3 regions of the Lysinibacillus sp. GW247-5R2A genome follow, and region 2 is predicted to be linked to each of the others. Evidence: riboswitches for the same ligand, from Rfam matches in the RefSeq annotation. Region 2 holds a riboswitch; each other region holds the start of a gene.
What was found. Region 2 has a riboswitch for cobalamin ahead of AC07YC_RS20110 (FecCD family ABC transporter permease). Riboswitches for the same ligand answer to the same signal wherever they lie in the genome.
Positions count from the first base shown of each region.

Region 1: another riboswitch for cobalamin. It lies ahead of cobT (nicotinate-nucleotide--dimethylbenzimidazole phosphoribosyltransferase); the one in region 2 lies ahead of AC07YC_RS20110 (FecCD family ABC transporter permease).
Region 3: another riboswitch for cobalamin. It lies ahead of metE (5-methyltetrahydropteroyltriglutamate--homocysteine S-methyltransferase); the one in region 2 lies ahead of AC07YC_RS20110 (FecCD family ABC transporter permease).

Region 1 is NZ_JBWKZL010000001.1:431,202-438,157, reverse strand. Features, by position in the region: gene AC07YC_RS02185 (alpha/beta fold hydrolase) at 1-724, shown strand, start outside; gene miaA (tRNA (adenosine(37)-N6)-dimethylallyltransferase MiaA) at 711-1,613, shown strand; gene hfq (RNA chaperone Hfq) at 1,711-1,941, shown strand; gene AC07YC_RS02170 (rhodanese-like domain-containing protein) at 2,039-2,341, shown strand; gene AC07YC_RS02165 (hypothetical protein) at 2,391-2,786, opposite strand; gene AC07YC_RS02160 (DMT family transporter) at 3,064-3,918, shown strand; cobalamin riboswitch at 3,979-4,154, shown strand; gene cobT (nicotinate-nucleotide--dimethylbenzimidazole phosphoribosyltransferase) at 4,249-5,304, shown strand; gene AC07YC_RS02150 (trimeric intracellular cation channel family protein) at 5,371-5,976, opposite strand; gene AC07YC_RS02145 (methionine gamma-lyase family protein) at 6,320-6,956, shown strand, end outside.
Region 2 is NZ_JBWKZL010000015.1:42,155-49,110, reverse strand. Features, by position in the region: gene AC07YC_RS20130 (sensor histidine kinase) at 1-1,254, shown strand, start outside; gene AC07YC_RS20125 (response regulator transcription factor) at 1,226-1,927, shown strand; gene AC07YC_RS20120 (YdhK family protein) at 1,969-2,553, opposite strand; gene AC07YC_RS20115 (biotin transporter BioY) at 2,670-3,266, opposite strand; cobalamin riboswitch at 3,421-3,611, shown strand; gene AC07YC_RS20110 (FecCD family ABC transporter permease) at 3,808-4,854, shown strand; gene AC07YC_RS20105 (ABC transporter ATP-binding protein) at 4,860-5,651, shown strand; gene AC07YC_RS20100 (DMT family transporter) at 5,728-6,042, opposite strand; gene AC07YC_RS20095 (DMT family transporter) at 6,042-6,395, opposite strand; gene AC07YC_RS20090 (TetR/AcrR family transcriptional regulator) at 6,467-6,956, opposite strand, start outside.
Region 3 is NZ_JBWKZL010000002.1:168,142-175,097, forward strand. Features, by position in the region: gene metE (5-methyltetrahydropteroyltriglutamate--homocysteine S-methyltransferase) at 67-2,364, opposite strand; cobalamin riboswitch at 2,645-2,823, opposite strand; gene AC07YC_RS04470 (aminoglycoside phosphotransferase family protein) at 2,981-3,856, opposite strand; gene AC07YC_RS04475 (DUF4177 domain-containing protein) at 4,210-4,398, shown strand; gene AC07YC_RS04480 (DUF7010 family protein) at 4,577-5,194, opposite strand; gene AC07YC_RS04485 (SDR family NAD(P)-dependent oxidoreductase) at 5,557-6,321, opposite strand; gene AC07YC_RS04490 (serine hydrolase domain-containing protein) at 6,635-6,956, shown strand, end outside.

The sequences.
Region 1 (6,956 bases), on a different contig from region 2:
AACAGCTGCTTATAATGGAACTTTAGGCTTTTTTGCTGAAAATAACGGCTTTGAACGTGTTGTAGAAGATGCACATGAAGTCATCACTCAATTACATGCAACAGTTGCCGACAAACCGCTCATTATTTTTGGTCATAGTATGGGCTCATTCATTACGAGACGCTATATCCAACGGTATGGGGGACAGGTAGACAATGTTGTGCTCTGTGGAACTGGCAATGTTACAGCTTTACATGCAATTGGTAATATCGTATCCAAGGCTCTAGCAAAAGGGCTTGGTAAAGAGACAGAAAGCAGGCTTCTCAATCAATTAAGTTTTGGTAGTTTTAATAAGCAGTTCCCAAATCCGAAGACTGCCTATGATTGGCTATGCTCCGTACAGGGAGAAGTTCAAAAGTATATAGATGATCCATATTGTGGCTTTATTCCGACCAATCAATTTTTTGTCGATTTAACAACAGGCTTTTCAACCTTGAATCGCAAAAAGGAGATTGCCAAAGTAAGAAAGGATCTTCCAATACTTTTGATAAGTGGCAGTCAAGATCCAGTCGGTGAACAGGGACTAGGCGTGTACGCAGTTGCAGAACAATTAGCAACTGCTGGTGTGGAGGATGTCACTGTTTATTTATTTGAAGATAAGAGACATGAAATTTTAAATGAAGACAATCAAGAAGCAGTCTTCCAAGTATTATTACGGTGGTTAGAAAAATATGATAGAAAATAAATTACAGCAGGCAGAGGTCGTAGCAATAGTGGGACCAACTGCTTCTGGAAAAACAGCATTAAGTATCGAACTTGCCAAAAAGTATAATGGAGAGATCATTAACGGTGACTCCATGCAAGTTTATAAAGGATTAGATATAGGTACGGCGAAAATTACGGAAGAAGAGATGGAGGGAGTCCCTCATCATTTACTAAGTTTTCTGGAGCCGACAGAATCATTTTCAGTGGCCGATTATCAAAAGCTAGTAAGAGCGAAAATTGCTGACATACAAGCTCGTCATAAGCTACCAATTATAGTAGGTGGCTCAGGCTTATATGTACAAGCTGTTCTGTTTGATTTTCAATTTACTGATGAAAAAGTGGACGAGGCAGCACGCCAAGCCTATTATGATGAATTAGCGAAGCTTGGTCCTGAGGCCATGCACGAAAAATTAAAACAACTAGACCCTCAAACTGCCGAGGCCATTCATCCAAATAATACACGTCGAGTCATTCGCGCACTAGAGATGCTAGAATTAAGCGGTGTATCGAAGGCAGCTGAAGCTCAAAATCGAGGTGAAGTGCCTCTCTATAATCACTTGATCTTAGGGCTAGGTCAAAATATGTCGCGAGACATGCTTTATGACCGTATTAACCGCCGTGTCGATTTGATGATGGAGAATGGTCTTTTAGAAGAGGTCAGAGGGCTATGGCAACAAAATATCCGAGGTGTGCAGTCTATACAAGCCATTGGTTATAAGGAATTATATGATTATTTAGATGGGAAATGTTCGCTAGAAGGCGCTCTTGACAGCTTAAAACAAAACTCTCGTCGCTATGCGAAAAGGCAACTTACTTATTTCCGCAATAAAATGGATGTCCATTTTGTGATGACAGATGAGCAATTATAAAATTAAAGAAAAATTTCTAAAAATTACTAATTGATAAATTGGTAGAACGTGCTACTATAGGAATGAAGAGGTAGAAAGTTAGTAGGGAGGCTATTTGATGAAATCAATCAACTTGCAAGATACGTTCTTGAACCAACTACGTAAAAACAGTGTTTTTGTAACTGTATTTCTATTAAACGGATTTCAGTTAAAAGGGACTGTGAAATCATATGATAATTTTACAGTTTTATTATTGGATGCTGAAAATAAGCAGCACCTGATTTACAAGCACGCCATTTCTACATTCGTTCCAGCTAAACAAATAGAATTTTTAGAGACAGAAGCTTAAAAAAATTGTTAAACAGTTAGTGTGTTCTTCACACTGGCTGTTTTTTTTTCTACAGGCTATAATGATAGAGGAAATAGATATTTGGAGGACGAGTTTGATGAAATCATTGGAAACAACACAATTATTAGAACTATTAGATGCAAATGAAGACCTATATATTATTGATGTACGTGAAGAGGATGAAGTTGCACATGGCATGATTCCTGGTGCTCAGCACATTGCTCTTGGGACAATCCCAGAACGTCTAGAGGAATTAGATGAAACTAAGCCATATATTATCGTTTGTAAGGCTGGTGGCCGTTCAGCTAATGCTTGTTCTTATTTAGAGGCACAAGGATTTGATGTAACAAACCTTGAAGGCGGCATGTTAGCTTATGATGGCGAATTAGAATTTAAATAATGACATAATGAAAAAAGAAAGAGCGTATACTCTTTCTTTTTTCATATGCTTATTTTTGGAGTGAGTCCATGATGAGGCTAAAGTTTTTTTCAAAGTTCATGTACGGGTTCACATTTTTTTGGCCGCGAACCTTTGAGGCATAGCTGGCAAAATTTAAACCAGCACCGTATATTTGTAAAGCGCCATTCGCAAGATCTCCCTTTTGTAAAAGCTCAATGCCATCCTTTAAGAAATTTTCACTCTCATCGAAATGACATTCCGCCATGTATTTATCTCCACTATAAAATAATTTCAAATTTTCCATAATGACATACGCTGTTTCCTCACTGATGGAAGCATCAACATTCATTAATAACTGATTAATCGGTTTCACTAACTGAGCGTAATGACTATCATAATTTTCACAAGTCTCTGCAATAGCGTTTCTTAATTCTCTTGCATTCATTCTAACTCCTCCTTAAAAGAAAATTTTGTTCTTACCTATGAAGTAATTTGCGTTTCCTTTTCCCTTTTCCCTTTATCTATAAATCGTACTCTATAATTTTCAGAAATATGTTACAATTATATCGATGAAGGAGGGATTTTGTATGTTTCGTTCAATAGCACCCCCAACAATGTCTTTTCAGTAGAATCTACTGTTAAGGCATACAATAACAGTTTGCTCATTTTCACTAGATTCTACTGTGTAGGTTAATACTTATACGTAGAAAGTAGGAATTGTAATGAGCGGAAAATTAGCGTTTGTATTATCCATGATTATTTTTGGCGCAGTTGGTGTTTTTGCCAAGTATATCCCTTTGTCTTCAAGTGAAATCGCTTTTTGGATGAGCTTAATTGGTGCTTGTTTTTTGATAGTGATTTTTATTTATAAAAAGGAAAGTTTAACGAAAATAAGTATTCTCAAAAATAAGTGGAAATTAATTCTTTCTAGTGGTGCCTTATGTGGGAATTGGATTTTCTTATTTCAGGCTTATAAAGAAACAACAATTGCTAATGCTGCACTCAGTTATTATTTTGCACCAGTACTAGTTATCTGTTTATCTCCAATGATCTTAAGGGAGAAGCTAGTTGGCAGAAAAATTCTGTATGTCTGTGTGGCCATTATCGGGCTATTTTTGATTGTCCAAAGTCAAGGCATGGGAGACAGTAAACATTTTATGGGCATTGTCTACGGTCTTATCGCTGCATGCTTTTATACAGCTCTAACATTTACAAATAAATGTATATGTGGCTTAAAAGAACCGGAAAATACAATTATTCAACTATCTTTAGCAGCTTTTTTCCTTTGTTTTTATATACTTGGAACAACAGAGTTTCAGGTTATGACACTCAGTGTTAAGTCAGTCCTATTATTAATGACATTAGGTATTGTCCATGCAGGGGTAGGATTTTTATTGTTCTTTTGGGGCATGTCAAAGCTGAAAGGGCAAAGTATAGCCATTCTTAGCTATATAGATCCACTGACATCATTAGTTATTTCAACGATGATTATTGGAGAAAAAATGACGCTTCTACAAATAATAGGAGCGGTCCTATTATTAGGGTCAACATTGCTAAGTGAGCTAGAAAAAGAATAGACATACAAGTATCACATTCAAATATTGACAGAAGAAATATACTGTCGTAGATTAAAAATAGTTTAATATAAGCATTAGGTGCCCATTAAGGGAGAATAGGGAATAAAGTGAAAAGCTTTAGCGGACCCGCCACTGTAAAAGGGAGTTTAATAGTGAAAACCACTAGCTCATTGCTGGGAAGGTACTATGAAATGTTGAACTTAAGCCAGGAGACCTGCCTATTTGCTTGAAGAGGATATAGATGATGGAAAAGTCTGTAGTTTATTTGTCATGACAATAAACTACAGGCTTTTTATTTTGTCTTCATGAAGAACGAGAGGAGAAATGACAATGCAATTATTACATGACACAATTCAAAACATTCAAGGCGCTAATAAAAATAGTAGGGAGCAAGCAAGGAAGCGAATAGATATTCTTTGTAAGCCGCCAGGTAGCCTAGGTAAATTAGAGTCCATTGCTGTGCAACTTTCTGGGATTACAGGACAATTATATCCGGTGATTGATCAAAAGGTGATGATTGTCTGTGCAGCAGATCATGGAGTTTGTAAGGAAGGTGTGACGACGAACCCACAAGATGTTACTTTATTTCAAACATTAAATTTTCCAAAAGGAGGTACAGGTGTTTGTGCGATTGCAAGTGTGACGAATACGAAGGTTGTAACGGTAGATGTTGGCGTAAGGGATGATCTTCCACTCAATGCGGGCGTAATCGTTCAAAAAGTAAAATATGGTACAGATAACATGGCACAAGGCCCTGCTATGTCTAGAGAGGAGGCCATTCAATCTATTGAAGTGGGGATTCGTGTGGCAACAGATGAAATCATAAAAGGAGCCAATCTACTTGGAACAGGTGAGATGGGCATTGGTAATACAACGCCAAGTACTGCGATTTTAGCTGTTTTGACTGGCTATGACCCAATTGAAATAACAGGGTTTGGAGCAGGCGTTGGTCAAGGAGGAATTGCTCATAAAGCAGCGGTCATTGAAAAAGCAATTACGCTCAACAAACCCAATCCTAACGATATTATTGATGTTCTAGCTAAAGTTGGAGGGCTAGAGATTGGAGCTATGGCTGGTATAATCCTTGCAGCCGCAAGTCACCGAAAACCTGTTGTGATTGATGGATTTATTTCAACTATTGCTGCACTTATTGCTTATCACATTGAACCGAAAGTAAAGGACTTTATTATACCGTCTCATGCATCGGAGGAGCCAGGGGCTAAAATTGCTGCTGAATTACTAGGAGTAGAGCCCATGCTGCACATGAATATGCGGCTAGGAGAAGGTTCCGGTGCAGCCTTAGCCTTTCCTCTATTAGATGCTGCTTGCTCAATGATGAAAAATATGGTGACGCTGGAAGAAGCAATGAATCTTTTGGCTAAATAGTTACTGAAAAAAAATAAGCGCAAATAGTTAAGAAACCATTTGCGCTTATATAAACAATGATAGACTCTATGCCCGATTCAACCTTCGCAAAGGTAAACGCCATTTCATCATATAGGAAAGAATACGTAAGGCTGTTATTACCGCAAATAAAATATAAAGGAAGATATCTCCTGTAAAAACTTCAAATCCAATAACGAGCCCTGCGAGAGCAGCCCAAACACCATAGACTTCGTCACGAAGAACAAGTGGTTTTCGTCGAGCTAATAAATCACGCACGATACCACCACCTGACCCAGTTAAGACCGCAGCAACAATGACAGCGCTAATCGGCATATTTAGCTTTACGGCGTAGAGTGCGCCTTGAATAGCAAATGCTGATAAGCCAATTGCATCTGTAAAATTGCCCCAACGATGCCAGTGTTGAATCAAATGATGAGGAAAAATAAAAAATATGGTAATGGCAGCAAGTGCAATTTGAAACATCATATCCTGTCCCCATAATGTCGTGACAGGTAGCCCGATAAGTAAATTTCGAATAGCCCCTCCGCCAAAAGCAGTGACGATACCGAGTATATAAACACCGAATAAATCGTATTCCTCTTCCATTGCAATAATTGCCCCAGAAATAGCAAAGGCAATTGTACCAATAATACTAAAAACTTCCCAAGCCATCCCTTTCACCCCTTCTATAAATAAATGAATCTCATTCCTAAAGCAGAAAGATCCTGTAAGTAACAAAATCTATGAATTTAATAGCCAAAATTCATCATTAAATACTCTTCTTGAAATAAGTCCGCACATTAGCTTAGCGTAAATTTCGCTGAGAAACAATAGGCAAGTTTTACAGGGACCTATACAAATTGATAAGATGTTAATGAAATAAAGAAAAACATCTGTCATAAGCGTTCATTACAAGTAGACGATGAGGGAATTCTAGGAATATCGAGGTTCATTTAGATATGGAATCAAGTTTACGGAATATATGCATGACAATTGTGAAATGGAGAAGAAAAGAATGACGTTTACATCTAATTTATCAGCATCGACGCTATCTTTAGCGGCAACAATAGAAGAGAGAGTGAGACCTTTTCATGCTCAGGTGGAAGAGATGGCGTTTTACAACCAGCAAAAAGTGCTAGCGGCATTTCGAAAACATCAAGTTAGTGATTATCATTTACACCCATCCAATGGCTACGGCTATGACGATGAGGGACGCGATAATTTAGAGCGTGTCTATGCAGAGGTGTTTGGAGCAGAAGCTGCCATTGTTCGACCGCAAATAATTTCAGGGACACATGCAATTACGCTTAGTCTATTCGGTGTGCTACGTCCTGGTGATGAGCTGCTTTATATTTCTGGTCAGCCCTATGATACGTTACAATCCATTGTTGATGGTGGTGACAAAGATACAGGCTCCCTTAAAGATTATCAAATCGGTTATTCACATGTTGATTTACTGGATAATCAAACCATCGATTGGGCCGGTGTGAAAGGGGCCATAACAGCAAAGACGAAAATGATTGCCATTCAACGATCAAAAGGGTATGCAACACGTCCATCCTTTTCGATCGCAGAAATTGCTAATATGTGTGCAAACATTCGTGAGCTAGCACCAGAGGCCATTATTTTTGTTGATAATTGCTATGGTGAAT
Region 2 (6,956 bases):
CATCGCACAATATTAGAACAGAACTTTAATAAGGAAACATTAGCACATGTCGTCTTGATGGAATCGGAAGAATCTACAGATGTAGTAGTGACTGATACTGAGGGGACCATTTTAGCCTCCTCTCAACTGCATCCTGAATTGAAGAATCTGATAAAGAAATTAGATGGAACTATACCATACGAGGGAAAGATTCTACAAGATAACTGGCAACGGGCAAAAGCTATAGCTACTATTAGTCCAATGCAAAAAGAGCAGACAACAATTGGCTATGTCTTTATGTTTCAAAATACAGACTCGATTCATGCATTAATGAAACGCTTGAATAAACATTTCCTTATCGTGGGCATTGTTTCTGGCTTAGTCACCATTGCTGTCATCATTGTATTATCTAGAAAGCTTGCTGAACCATTAATTCAGATGAAAGAGGCCACGTTGAAAATGAGTAAAGGGGACTTTACAGTCGCTCTTTCTACAAATGGCAAAGATGAGCTTGGGGATTTATCGAATGCCATTCAGCTACTATCAAATGAGTTAAATCATTTAAGACAGGAGCGCAAAGAGTTTTTATCCAGCATTGCCCATGAGCTTCGTACACCGATAACCTTTATTAAAGGTTATACCGATATTCTTTATAAACGCGATTTATCCGTGCAAGATCGACAAAAATACTTAGCTATTATTTTGGAAGAGACGAATAGACTTTCACGATTAATAAAGGATTTATTTGATTTAGCTAAGATGGATGAAAACTCATTTGTTATTGAAAAACAAAATCTAGATTTACAGGCTTTTTTTACTGGTATTAAAGGGAAATTAAGTCCTGCTTTTCAAGAAAAAGATATTCACTTTGATGTGTGCTGTGAAAAGGGATTAACGTTATGGGCAGATGAGGCGAGATTAGAGCAAATAATAATTAATCTATTAAATAACGCATTGACCTATTGCGGACAGGGAGATACGACCACGGTAGATGTAAGGAAGGTCAATGGTGTATTAACGATCATAATTCGAGATACAGGAAGAGGGATTCCCAACAAGGATGTACCGTTTATTTTTGAGCGCTTTTACCGCGTAGAAAAATCTAGAAGCCGTGCGTTAGGTGGGTCTGGACTAGGGCTTGCCATTGTCAAGGAACTTGTACAGGCTCATGGGGGAGAAGTGACGGTTAAAAGTGAATTAAATAAAGGGACTGTTTTTGAATTATCGTTTAAAGGAGTAGGAGCGGATGAAAACCATTTTATGCATAGACGATGAACCAAGAATGTTAGATTTATTGACTCTTTACTTAGAGCCGGGTTTTCAATGTAGAGCAATGTCTTCCATTCAAGATGCGCTCATTTATCTAGAGGAAGAGCATGTGGATTTAGTTCTTTTGGATATTATGATGCCAGAGATGGATGGATTTCAAGTGTGTGAAGAAATCAGGAAGTTTTGGCATGTGCCTATCATCATGCTTACGGCTAAAGGAGAGCATTCAGATATTGTAAAAGGTTTAAACCATGGGGCAGATGATTATATAGTAAAGCCTTTTGATGAGGAAGAGCTATTAGCACGTATACATGCTGTATTAAGGAGAACCAAGATAGAAAACAAGGTGGTTGTCTTTGAGGGGTTACGCTTAGATAAAGAATCCTTTGAGTTGTATTTTCAACAAGAGGCAATCCCATTAACACCAAAAGAATTCTCCATGATGTCCTTATTTCTAGATTATCAAAATAAAGTGTTTTCAAGAGAACATCTTATTAACACAGTTTGGGGTTATCATGTATCCATTGAGGATCGCACTATCGATTCCCATGTCCGTAATTTACGAGAAAAATTAAGGAAAAGTGGCTTTCCTGCTGATGATTACTTGCAAACCGTTTGGGGAATCGGCTATAAATGGCATAAGTTTGCGGACCGAAAGCCTTTAGAACATAAAAACTAGAAAACAACCTCTGCCAAATATACTGGGAGAGGTTGTTCGAATTATTGCGCTGTTAACTCATCTTCTGTTACCCATTTATGATTTTTCACTGCTTCACCATTCGTGGTTGAAGTGTAATCAACCATATAAACTGTGGTTGGTACAGCTTCTTCAATGCGGACGGTTGCGTTTTTCATGCCTTCCATATGAGTAGCGGTCGTTTTTACCTCTGTACCAGGGGACAGTGGTGCTTCCCCAACATCCAATAATTCCTCATGGATAATCCATTTATGATTCTCTACACGTTTGCCACCTGATGTTGGATCATAAGAAATGATATAGGCTGTAGTTTTATAGGCACCAACAATCGTCGCTTCGGCACCCTTCATCCCCTCCATATGCCCATCTGTCATCATAGCGGTACTTCCAACCGGAAATGCTGGATCTTCAGCTTTTATTAATGTAGCTGGCACTTCTGCTGAGCTAGAATGATTCATTGTGGAGTGATCCATTTCTGTTTGTTGCTCAGTCTCAGGAGCAGTATCTGAAGTTGATGAAGGCTCTGTTTTATCTTCAGAGCAAGCGGATAAAGTAAGTATAGCAACTGCTGATAATAGTCCACCTGACCATCTTCGCTTGAATGTCATATGAGATCCTCCTTTCTATTTGCCCTTACTGTAACAAACAAATATGCAGAAATGATGGACATTCATTATTACAAAAAACTTCTTTAGTCTATTGACTAAAGAAGTGGATGGAAGCGCTATTGAATGGGCATGATTTTCAATGTTTTTTGTAGTCGGTACGCTAAAATACCAGCGAAAATAGCTAAGATAATATCTTTTGGGAGTGGGGGAATCATCCAGAGCCATGCTAATCTATAGGAAAAATCCTCTGGCGCACTGGCCCATAGTTTATACGCAATAAACATCCAGTTTGTACCAACTAAATAATTGATAGCAGTTGCGATGAATGCGGCTAGTATATAGCTTTTCTTTGTACCACTTCGTTCTACCATTAAACCGGCAACATATGCTGCTAAAATAAAAGTGATAATAAATCCAAATGTAGGGCTTAATAGTTGACTGAACCCTCCACCAAAGCGAGCAAAGACAGGTGCTCCTGCTAACCCAATGCACATATAGACTGTGCAGGCAAGCGCTCCCTTCCTACTACCCAAAATAAGTCCGGCTAAAATGGCAAAAAAGGTTTGTAGAGTTATCGGCACTCCTCCCACTGTCATAAAGGGCACAAAGGAAGTTATATTGGCACCGATCATCATGAGGGTAGAAAATATTCCTATATAGGCGATATCTACTGTCTTTAATTTTAGATGACTTTGTTCTGATACTGTTGACATGATTTCACCTCTAATTTCAAAGTAGTTACCGTTAGTGTAAAAAACAAAAACAAATGTGTCAACTATATTATAAGTATTAGTTAACTCAAATGTATTGGAAATTCCTTGTAGACTAACTATCTATAAAACTGTATGATAGAATCGTCATAATTTTTTAACTTTACATACTATTGGTGTGACATTTTAAACAATGTCGCTTAAAAGGGAAGTCGGTGGAAGTCCGACGCTGTCCCGCAACTGTAACGAGGAGTCCTATCATGTTTATTTGCCACTGTTAAAAATGGGAAGGCTATTTATAGGATGATGAATCGAAGTCAGGAGACCTGCCAATAAGTAATACCTGTAATGCCCACGAGGATGCAAGCAATTACGGACAATAGCTGGATTTTCTGACTTTGTTTATTCGAGGGTATTTTTGTGCGTATTTTTGCATGAAATGCCTTTTTTTTATTGAGTGCCAACTGAAGTAAGATCATCTGACCTACATTATGCGAACGTATATTTAATTGCTTCATTCATCATCTTAGTAGGAGTTTAATGAATGAATAAAAAATTTATGTTATTTTCTTTAGTGCTTCTTTTAATATTAATCGTATCCATGACACTTGCTGTAATGGTTGGATCTGTTTCGGTGACGCCATTATATGTATGGAAAGTAATTCTTTCGAAATTACCCTTTATACAACACTCAATAGAGCAAGATTGGAGTCGCTCACAGGAAATCATTATTTGGCAAATAAGAGTCCCCCGTGTCATCCTTGCCGCTATTGTAGGAGCGGGTTTAGCCATTGCAGGGGCAGCGATTCAAGCACTTGTACGAAATTCCATTGCAGACCCATATATTTTAGGAATTTCTTCAGGAGCAGCAGTTGGAGCAACTTCAGTAATTATTTTAGGAGCTTTTTCATTTTTAGGTATCTACGCACTTTCTGTATCAGCCTTTATAGGGTCTTTGCTCGCAATTGGGTTAGTGTTTTTCTTATCGCGCGTAGGTGGCCGTGTCTCGATTTTTCGCTTGCTATTGGCAGGGATGGCGGTTTCCTTTATATTAACGGCCATTTCTAATTTTATATTAATGATGTCGAAGCAAGAGGGAGCTTTAAAGTCCGTTATGTTTTGGATGTTAGGCAGCTTAGCTGGAGCAAAATGGAATAATATTATTATTCCCTCCTCCATCTTTTTCATTGTGTTCGGGCTTTTATGGCTATTCTATCGAAATTTAAATTTGCTTTTACTTGGGGAAGAGGCGGCGGTAACGTTAGGGGTGAATCTTCAACAATTTCGCATACAGCTCATTTTACTTGTCTCACTTTTAACGGGGGTACTTGTAGCAGTGAGCGGTTCTATCGGATTTGTGGGATTAATCATTCCGCATATAGTACGATTAATTGTCGGTTCTAACTATAAATATGTAATACCGGTCAGTGCTTTATTGGGAGGGATTTTCTTAGTTTGGGCTGATGCATTAGCTCGAATTATTATTGCTCCACAGGAAATGCCAATCGGTATTATTACAGCCTTTTGTGGGGGGCCGTTTTTCATTTGGTTACTCCGTCGTAATAATTATTCTTTCGGTGAAGGAGATTAACTTCCATGACATTAGAAGCAAAACAAGTATCATTCTCCATTTACGATCAGCGAATACTTCATGAGGTAAGTGTAAAAATAAAGGAAAAGCAATTTGTCGGATTAATTGGCCCCAATGGTAGTGGGAAGTCGACATTGCTTAAAAATATGTATCGTCTCCTAAAGCCTGAAAGTGGGACAGTCTTGTTAAATGAACAAGATATTTTAAAGCAATCTAGTAAAGCCATTGCAAAAAATTTAGCCGTTGTTAGTCAAGAAACACCCGTATTATTTGACTTTACTGTTCATGATTTAGTCAGTATGGGAAGGACTCCACATAAAAAGCTATTAGAGCTTGATCAAGAGCAAGATTTTCAAATTGTAAAAGATGCTTTGAAGCAAACGGGCATATTGCACCTAGCGAAAAGAAGCTTTAGCTCACTTTCCGGTGGGGAGAAGAAGCGTGTTATGGTGGCAAGAGCACTCGCTCAGCAAGCACAGGTACTTATATTAGATGAACCAACAAATCATTTAGATATTCAACATCAACTTCAACTGATGGACTTAATTCAAACTTTGCATCTAACAGTAGTAGCCGCTCTCCATGACTTGAATATCGCCGCTATGTACTGTGACCAAATTTATGTTTTACAGCGCGGACGCATTGTTTGCCATGGTACACCAGAAGAAGTACTTACACCATCATTGTTGCGAGAAGTATTTGGCGTATTTGCTGATATTCAAACACATGCACTGACGGGTAAGCCGTATCTTACATATGTCCCTGAACAATTCGCAAGAGGGGGCAACCCTATTTAGTTTGCTACGATCATTCAACACCATCTAATAAAAAGGGCGTCCCTTCATGTAAGAGGGCGCCCTTTGTCATCTACTATTAAGATACCGCTTTTAAACCTGCAACACCAATGATAATCGCAATAATGCTGATGATTCGTGCAAGGTTTTTAGATTCCCCAAAGAACATAATATTGACCAGCACGGCACCTACAGTTCCAATACCAACCCAAACAACATAGGCGATGCTTAGTTGTAGATAGTTGAAGGAGGCATATAAAAGTGCAAAGGATAAACCAAAGCCTCCGACGTATAATAATAAATTTCGTACGGTTTTATGTTGACTATAAAAGCGTAAACCAATGACACCGACTATTTCCGCCACTGCTGCTAATATAACGAATACCCAGCCCATTATGCATCCACTCCTTTTGTCGTACTAGAATCCTTCGATGGATTATCCGCCAATTTTAGGCCAATAACGCCCAATACTAAAATAACCATGAATATCCCTTTAATTGCATTAAAATCACCATTGAAAATAAAAATATCCATTAATGTCGTACCGATTGCACCTGCTCCAGCGAAAATTGCATAGACAGTACCCGTAGGGAGTTTTTCACAAGCCTTCGATAAGAAGTGAAAATCAACAGCGATAATAGATACAATAATGATCCAATGCCACCATGCATTTGCTACATTAAAACCGAATATCCAAAACAATTCAAATAAACTTGTTAGTCCAACATACATCCATTCTTTTTGCATAAATAAATTCCTTCCGTAGTAGAATATTATGACTGACATTCAGTCATTTCTAGAATAAAAGAGAACGCCACTTATGCGTGACGTAGGCCAAGTGCATGATATAAAAAGTCTAGAAGCTCAAGCTTAAGCTGCTGCATGGTTTCATCCTTGCTATCGTCAAACAAATAAATTTGTTCGGCAGCAGATTCGATTAGACCAATGATAAGCTTGGCTGATCGCGATGTATTAATGGAATCTCGAATGATTCCTTGTTGCTGAGCCGTTAATAAAAAATGACTCATCCAAGCATAGTAGGGTGAATAGATGTTTTCCCACTCTTTCAAATGCTCAGTTTGTGCAATACCCGCATAAATAAGTGCGACGATATCTCCATATTCTTTCGTAATTAAGAAAATCATCTCCACCACTTCTTCAAGCTGCTGTTCAAAGGGTTTATGATCTGAAACACCATCTTCGACAGTAGCCATAATGCGCTCTACCATATTTTTGGCAATAGCGGGCATAACCGAAAGACGCGATGGGAAATAAAGATAAAATGTTCCTTGTGCAATTCCAGCTGCC
Region 3 (6,956 bases), on a different contig from region 2:
CTCCATACAAAAAGACCAGGTAGATAACCTGATCTTTCTTTAACTCCTTTTATTTTATTATTTTCGTTATCTTGATATAGATTCCTTCACTTCCTGACGTAATATTTTAGTAGCAGCTACCATATTAGCTAAAGCCGCGATTGTTTCTGGCTCTTTCCTTGTTTTTAAGCCACAGTCAGGATTAACCCAAAATTGATGTTTGTCTAGAACTTGTAAACTATCTTTCATAATGGTTAACATTTCGCCTTCACTCGGCACACGTGGGCTATGAATATCGTAAACACCTAATCCGATTCCTTTTGTATAAGGATTTACTTGAAGGGAAGAAATTAGCTCTCCATGGCTACGAGATGTTTCAATGGAAATCACATCTGCATCTAGCGCGCTAATGGGTTCTAAGAAATCGTTAAATTCGCAATAACACATATGTGTATGAATTTGTGTTTCATCCTTAACACTCGATGTAGCAAGCTTGAAGGCATTGACCGCCCAATCTAAGTAAGCCCCCCATTCTTCTTTACGAAGAGGTAACCCTTCTCGAAGTGCTGGTTCATCCACTTGAATAATGGAGATGCCTGCCGCTTCAAGTGCTTCCACTTCCTTGCGAAGTGCTAATGCAATTTGATAAGCGACATCTTTCCGAGAAATATCATCACGTACAAAGGACCAATTTAAAATGGTCACTGGTCCCGTCAGCATCCCTTTGACAAAGCGCTTCGTTAAGCTTTGAGCATACGCAGACTCTTTCACGGTAATGGCTGAAGACCATGCAACATCTCCATAAATTATCGGAGGCTTCACACAGCGAGAGCCATATGAAACGACCCATGCTTTTTCAGTAAAGGCAAAGCCCGTCAATTTCTCACCGAAATATTCGACCATATCTGTCCGCTCAAATTCTCCATGAACTAGTACGTCCATATCAAGATCCTCCTGCAAGTGAATCCAGCGCTTTGTTTCCAGTTCAATAAATGCTTCATAGTCATCATTCGACAATTGCTTCTTTCGCCAAGCATTACGATTTCTCTTCACCTCATCAGATTGAGGAAAGCTGCCGATTGTCGTTGTTGGGAATAGTGGCAGACCTAACGCCTGCTGCTGTATTTTTTGACGTTGACTAAAATCACTATGTCGCTCAAAATCCTTTGTTGATACGGATTGAGAGGCTTGCTGGATCATTTTATTTTGACGAATCGAATGATTTTTTAGTGCTTCAATGGCCTTCATACTTGCTGAGAAATTATGACGTAGCGTTCCGTCTTGATTTTTTCTATATTTAGTGAGCTCCATAATCTCTTCCATTTTTTCATCAGCAAACGCCAGTGCTTGTTTGAGAACAGGGTCCAGCTTCTTTTCAAGTGAAGTAGATATTGGTACATGTTGAAGGCTACTTGAAGGTTGAATCCACAATTCCTTCGCATCGCTAAGCTTTTCAATAGCTTGAATCGTGGCGTTAGCCTCCGCTAGGTTCGTACGCCATATATCACGACCATTAACAATACCTATAGCTAAAACTTTATCCTGAGGGAAACCAAATTGTCGAAGTGACTCCATATTCCCTTTATAGCCATGTACAAAATCTAAACCAAACCCTTCGACAGGCAAAGTAATCAATGTTTCATAGGAGCATAATGCTTCAAAATATGTTTGTAGCATTATTTTTGCTGCTGGAACAGTTGTCGCTAACTGAGCATAGATTTCCTGTACTAGCTTCCGTTCTGCTGAGTCAAGTGTCGTCACTAAAGAAGGCTCTTCTAATTGAATCCACTGAGCTCCTGCATCTACTAATTCTTGAATAATCTGAGCATAGAGAGGTAATAGCGCTACTAAATATTCAACCTGCGTTAATTTATTGTAGCCCTTAGTTAGCTTATAAAATGTATAGGGGCCAATAAGTGTCGGCTTCGCAATAATACCGAACGCTTCTTTTGCCTCTATAAAGTCGGCCAATACCTTATTTTCTGTTAGTTGCAACAGTTGCCCTTCATATTCAGGAACAATGTAGTGATAGTTGGTATTAAACCATTTGGTCATTTCACTAGCTACTGCTGAAGGATTACCTCTCGCTACACTATAGTAGGTATGTAAATCTACCCTTCCACCTTGCCAGTTAAAGCGCTTGGGTACTAAGCCAAACATTAAGGCTGTATCCAACATTCTATCGTACAATGTGAAATCTCCCACTGTCACTATATCGATGCCAGATTGTAGCTGCTTTTCAATCCGAGATAACCGAATACTTTTTAGGGTTGCCTGAAAATCCTCTTCCATTTGTTCTTGACGCCAAAATGCTTCTAACGCCTTCTTCCATTCACGATCATCTCCGATATATGGATAGCCAATGAGTGTACTAGTATAAGTCATATTTAATCTCCCCTTCATCAATAAGTTTATGGTTACTGGCTCTTACAAATTTGTGTCATCCCATGCTAGATTCAGTGGCTCTATATGAAAACCAGTGGATTTTGCTTTGGAATACAGAATAGTAGCATGAAAAAAAGCCATTCCCCTTCTCGGAAAATGGCTGCTTGGTAAAATTATTAAGACAAAAACAATACGAAAAAGTAGAATTTTCGCAAAATCTTTTGTTATCGCACAGTGCCTTTTTGGTCACTATTCACCACCTATTTCCACGTAGGTATTTGGTGTGTACTAGAAATTGGCAGGTCTCCTGGCTTCTCATCAACACGCCTCACAGCCTTCCCGGTTTCCCAGTGGCCTTTGTGATTTGCTCCGAATTACAGTTGCGGGACAGCGTCGGATTTGCACCGACTTCCCTTTTAAGCCAGACTTTCATCTGGCACCATTTCTTACACTCTATTCAGTTATGCCCCTACTATACCATATATTTCAGAATAGTAGAAATTGTTTTTACATAAAAATTTATCTATTTACTCTGTTTTAAATTGCCAACAATTTGGATCTTAGTGAAAATGCCTTATATTAATTGAACTAATTCCACATTAATTGTGCAAGCGAACTATTTATAATCTTTAATTCCAGCTTCAAAAGCCTGTCTATCTCCATTTTCAATCCCGTGCAATGCTTCTTGTAAAGCAAATGTACTTTTATAAAATTTAACTCGTTCAGATATTTCATGACCATTAGGGTATAGGTTAATACACATATCAAAAAAATCCTCACCATAGCTAGAAAGTATTCCAGCAAAGTCATACGCTGGATCTCCTAAACCCGACCCACCAAAGTCTATTATCCCAGAAATCATCCTTGTTTCTGGATCCCACAAAATGTTAGATGCTCCGAAATCTCCGTGTATAAGTGTTATATCTAAATTGGAGAATGCCTTCCCATTTAAAAACGTTTCAAAAGATTGTGAGATTTCCTGTTGAGCGTCTTTTCTCATAAAAGGAAATAATTTATTTTGAATCTTATTATACAAGTTATACATCTCTTCATGAGGATTACGAACCTTTAGTTTCAAATCTCGACTTGCTTTTTCTCCTGATATAGAATGAAGTTCTACAAGAAAAGAAACAAGTTGCTTTGCCAACCCTTTAACTAAATCAACACGCTTCACACCTATTAAACTTTCCTTCCACAAAGGAACACCATCTATTAGATGATATCCGGTGAAGACTTTACCTGGTTCTAACTCTTCAAAAGATTGATAAATTGGATTCGGAATAGGAGTTGAAATGGTACCTTTAATGTATTTTAAAATTTCCGTCTCTCTTTTTAATTGATTGATTCCAATTTTATATTTTGGAAACCTAAATACCAAAGATTTGTTTACAATAAACACATCATTATTCTGTCCAATTTCATTAGGATAAATGTCTTCAATGGAAAGGTCCGAATAAAGCGATTGAATGTTTTCAATAAAGTTATTAATCATTAGTAATATTCCTTTCAGTCTCTTTCTAGCTTTTTGATACGTAAACTCTTGTTGAACTATCTGTTCCTTTAGTTTAAAAACAATTCTTCACAAACTCAACTATACTTTAACAAAAAAATCCAAATCACTTAACAAGATGCTCCACAATCTGGCCATTGCCATGAATATAGACGCTTTCCTTATTACGAAAAGCGCCTGATTGTTGAATAAACAGTGATGAGTTTATCTCCAACTCAATATTCAAAACTCAATATTGGCTTTGGTCGTTTATTCCAATTAAAAATCTAATTATGAAACTATCTTCTACTTTCTTCGTAAATTAATTAAGTCAACTATTTCTAGAGGTGATCATAATGTACGAATACCATTTCGTTAAAGTGGAACTAAATGCTTGGGGTAGTAAACCAAAAGAAGATTATCAAAATATAATTCACCAATACGCATCTGAAGGATGGAGATTTGTTCAAATTTTTGCTCCTTCAACTAAAGGATATGGTTCCGCAGCTTATTTTGAATTAATTTTTGAGAGACCCCTTAATTAGATGTGAGGGGTTTTTCTATTTGGGGAAGCATAAATATCCAACCCTCATTTATATGTGTTATTCACCTATTTACCCCTTTTCAGTAATAAAGAAGCTGATTTGTCTTTTGCTTGTTAAAGTAATACATACTATTAGCTGAATACATATTTTATTTTTTCGGTGTAAAGTTCCTTCTCACTTATTTTAGGACGATACCTAGCAACCTTCTGCCCATTAGCCATATTGCAAGACCAGTTCCCCACAAGATCAGGGCAGAGCCAAAGCCCACTACAGACATAAATGCATTGATCTGATGTTCCCCCAGTGTGACTGTTGCAGGTACAAATAACCATGTCATAATAGCAAGTAAACAAAGGAGTGTGCCGGTAAAATAGTAGAGTCTAACTTGAAACAGAGGTGCTAATGGGAAAAAATGAACACCGACAATAAGAGCTATTACGACAGGTATAAGTTCAGGGTGACGAGTAACGTTACAAACAGCAATTGTAATGGCTATAGCCAAACCCTCTGCCGCAAAAATGATGTTAAACCAAAACGATGTACGCTTCCCCTGCCTTAAGTCTGTTTTTGAAACCTGATTCGTCAATTCTCTCGATGCGCGTATTAATGAAAAACCGCCGATGAACAGCGCTATACTTATGGCAACAGCAGTAACTAACAATAATGGAACTCCCCAGCCGTGCAATCCCATAATTCCCGTGTACGCCCACAGAGTACCAAAAAACGCCATAAAAAATACACCAGATGCCGTTCCGCGGACTGCGGCACCAGGAATCGCTCTAGATGTTTGTGTCATAAATAAATACCTCCTTTCAACCTAAGTATATGTTCATTACAACTACGTAACAGCCTACATCAGTATTAGATTTAGTTCATTCGAGAAAAAATCATCTATACTTTTTTATCATTATGTTCAGGCAGATGAATGAACTTCTCTGCCCGGTTATCTCAATACATCTCATTCTACTCATGGCTTTTTTAATGAAGAAAGAGGCTTTCCTTATTTCAGAAAAGCACGAGTATTAAACTCTGAAAGTATGGAACATTTCACTTCAGAATTACATTTACTATTTACACGAACAAACGGATGAAAGGGACATTAAAAGGAATGAGCCCTGCCCAATACAGAGTTCATTCCTAGTAACTTCTTATACTATTCTATAGATGAGATCCTCCACTTGCATCGAGTAATTGACCTGTTACCCAACGGCTGTCTGAGGAAGCAAGAAAGGCGGCGATATCTGCCACATCCTCGGGTTCTCCCCATCTATTGAAAATTGAAAGACCAGCCGCATATTTTTGTCCATCCAGGTTTTCCAAAGTATCAGCATTCATTTCTGTATTAATAATTCCAGGCTGGATGGCGTTTACCGTAATATTACGGCTCCCCAGTTCCTTGGCTAGAAGACGCGTAAATGTGTCGATAGCACCTTTGGACATACTGTACGTGAAGACACTTGGTGAAGCTGCACGTGTCACAAAGGATGAAATATTAATAATACGCCCCCCATCTTTTAAACGTGGCAAAGCTTGCTGAGTAATAAAAAGTGGTGCTTTTACATTAATGTTCATTACCTCGTCAAATGATTCTTCCGTCGTCTCTTCTAAACTGATAATTTGACCAATTCCAGCATTGTTGACAAGAATATCGAATCCACTACCACCCATATACTCCCGGATTGTATCATCCAAAGTAGTAAATAAATTTTGAATACCATCTAGAGTACTAAGGTCAGCGCCAATCGCGCAAGCATTCCCTCCGCTTTGTTTGATCTTGTCAACAACTTCTTTTGCCTCATTACGTCTTTTCCCGTAATGAACGACGACAAAGGCCCCCTCTTGTGCCAGACGCAATGCAATACTGCGGCCAATTCCTCGACTTGATCCTGTAACTAAAGCGATTTTACCTGTTAACTTACTCATGCTTCCATCTCCTTGTTCAAACATAGTTATATTACATAGAGAATTATATCAAGGAACATTATTTGAAATGTTGCTCTCCTATTCGGTTTCAAAGAGGTGTTTCGTCGCAACTTTAATTCAATTCTACAGAAATAGCGCCCAATTGTTGAAGATCGTTTCTTATTGAAGTAATACATCTGTTCGTGGAGTGTAACTTTTGACAATTACTTGATATTATATAGGTGAATAGAAAGGTAAATTAAAACTTAGTTTAGTAGTTGTACTAATTGCTTATTGGTTTTATTCCCTTATAACTTTTCAAAAAGGAGGGTTTATGAAGAAGATTATTGTTTTTGTATTTACGTTATTTATATTACTCTCAGGATTCCCAACACCAAGTTATGCGTTGTCAGATTCGAAATCTGCGGCAATCCAAGCGTTGCTAGATGATGCCCGTCATATATCAGGTGTGCCAGGCATGTCAATCTCTATCCTTGCTGATGATGAAGTGCACTACTTTTCTTCAGGGCTTGCAGACCGTGAAAACGGGTTGCCTGCAAGTGAAAATACACTCTATGAGTTAGCCTCGGTCAGTAAAGCTTTTACCGGTATTGGAATTTTGCTGTTGGAAGAGCAAGGGCTGCTCTCAATGACTG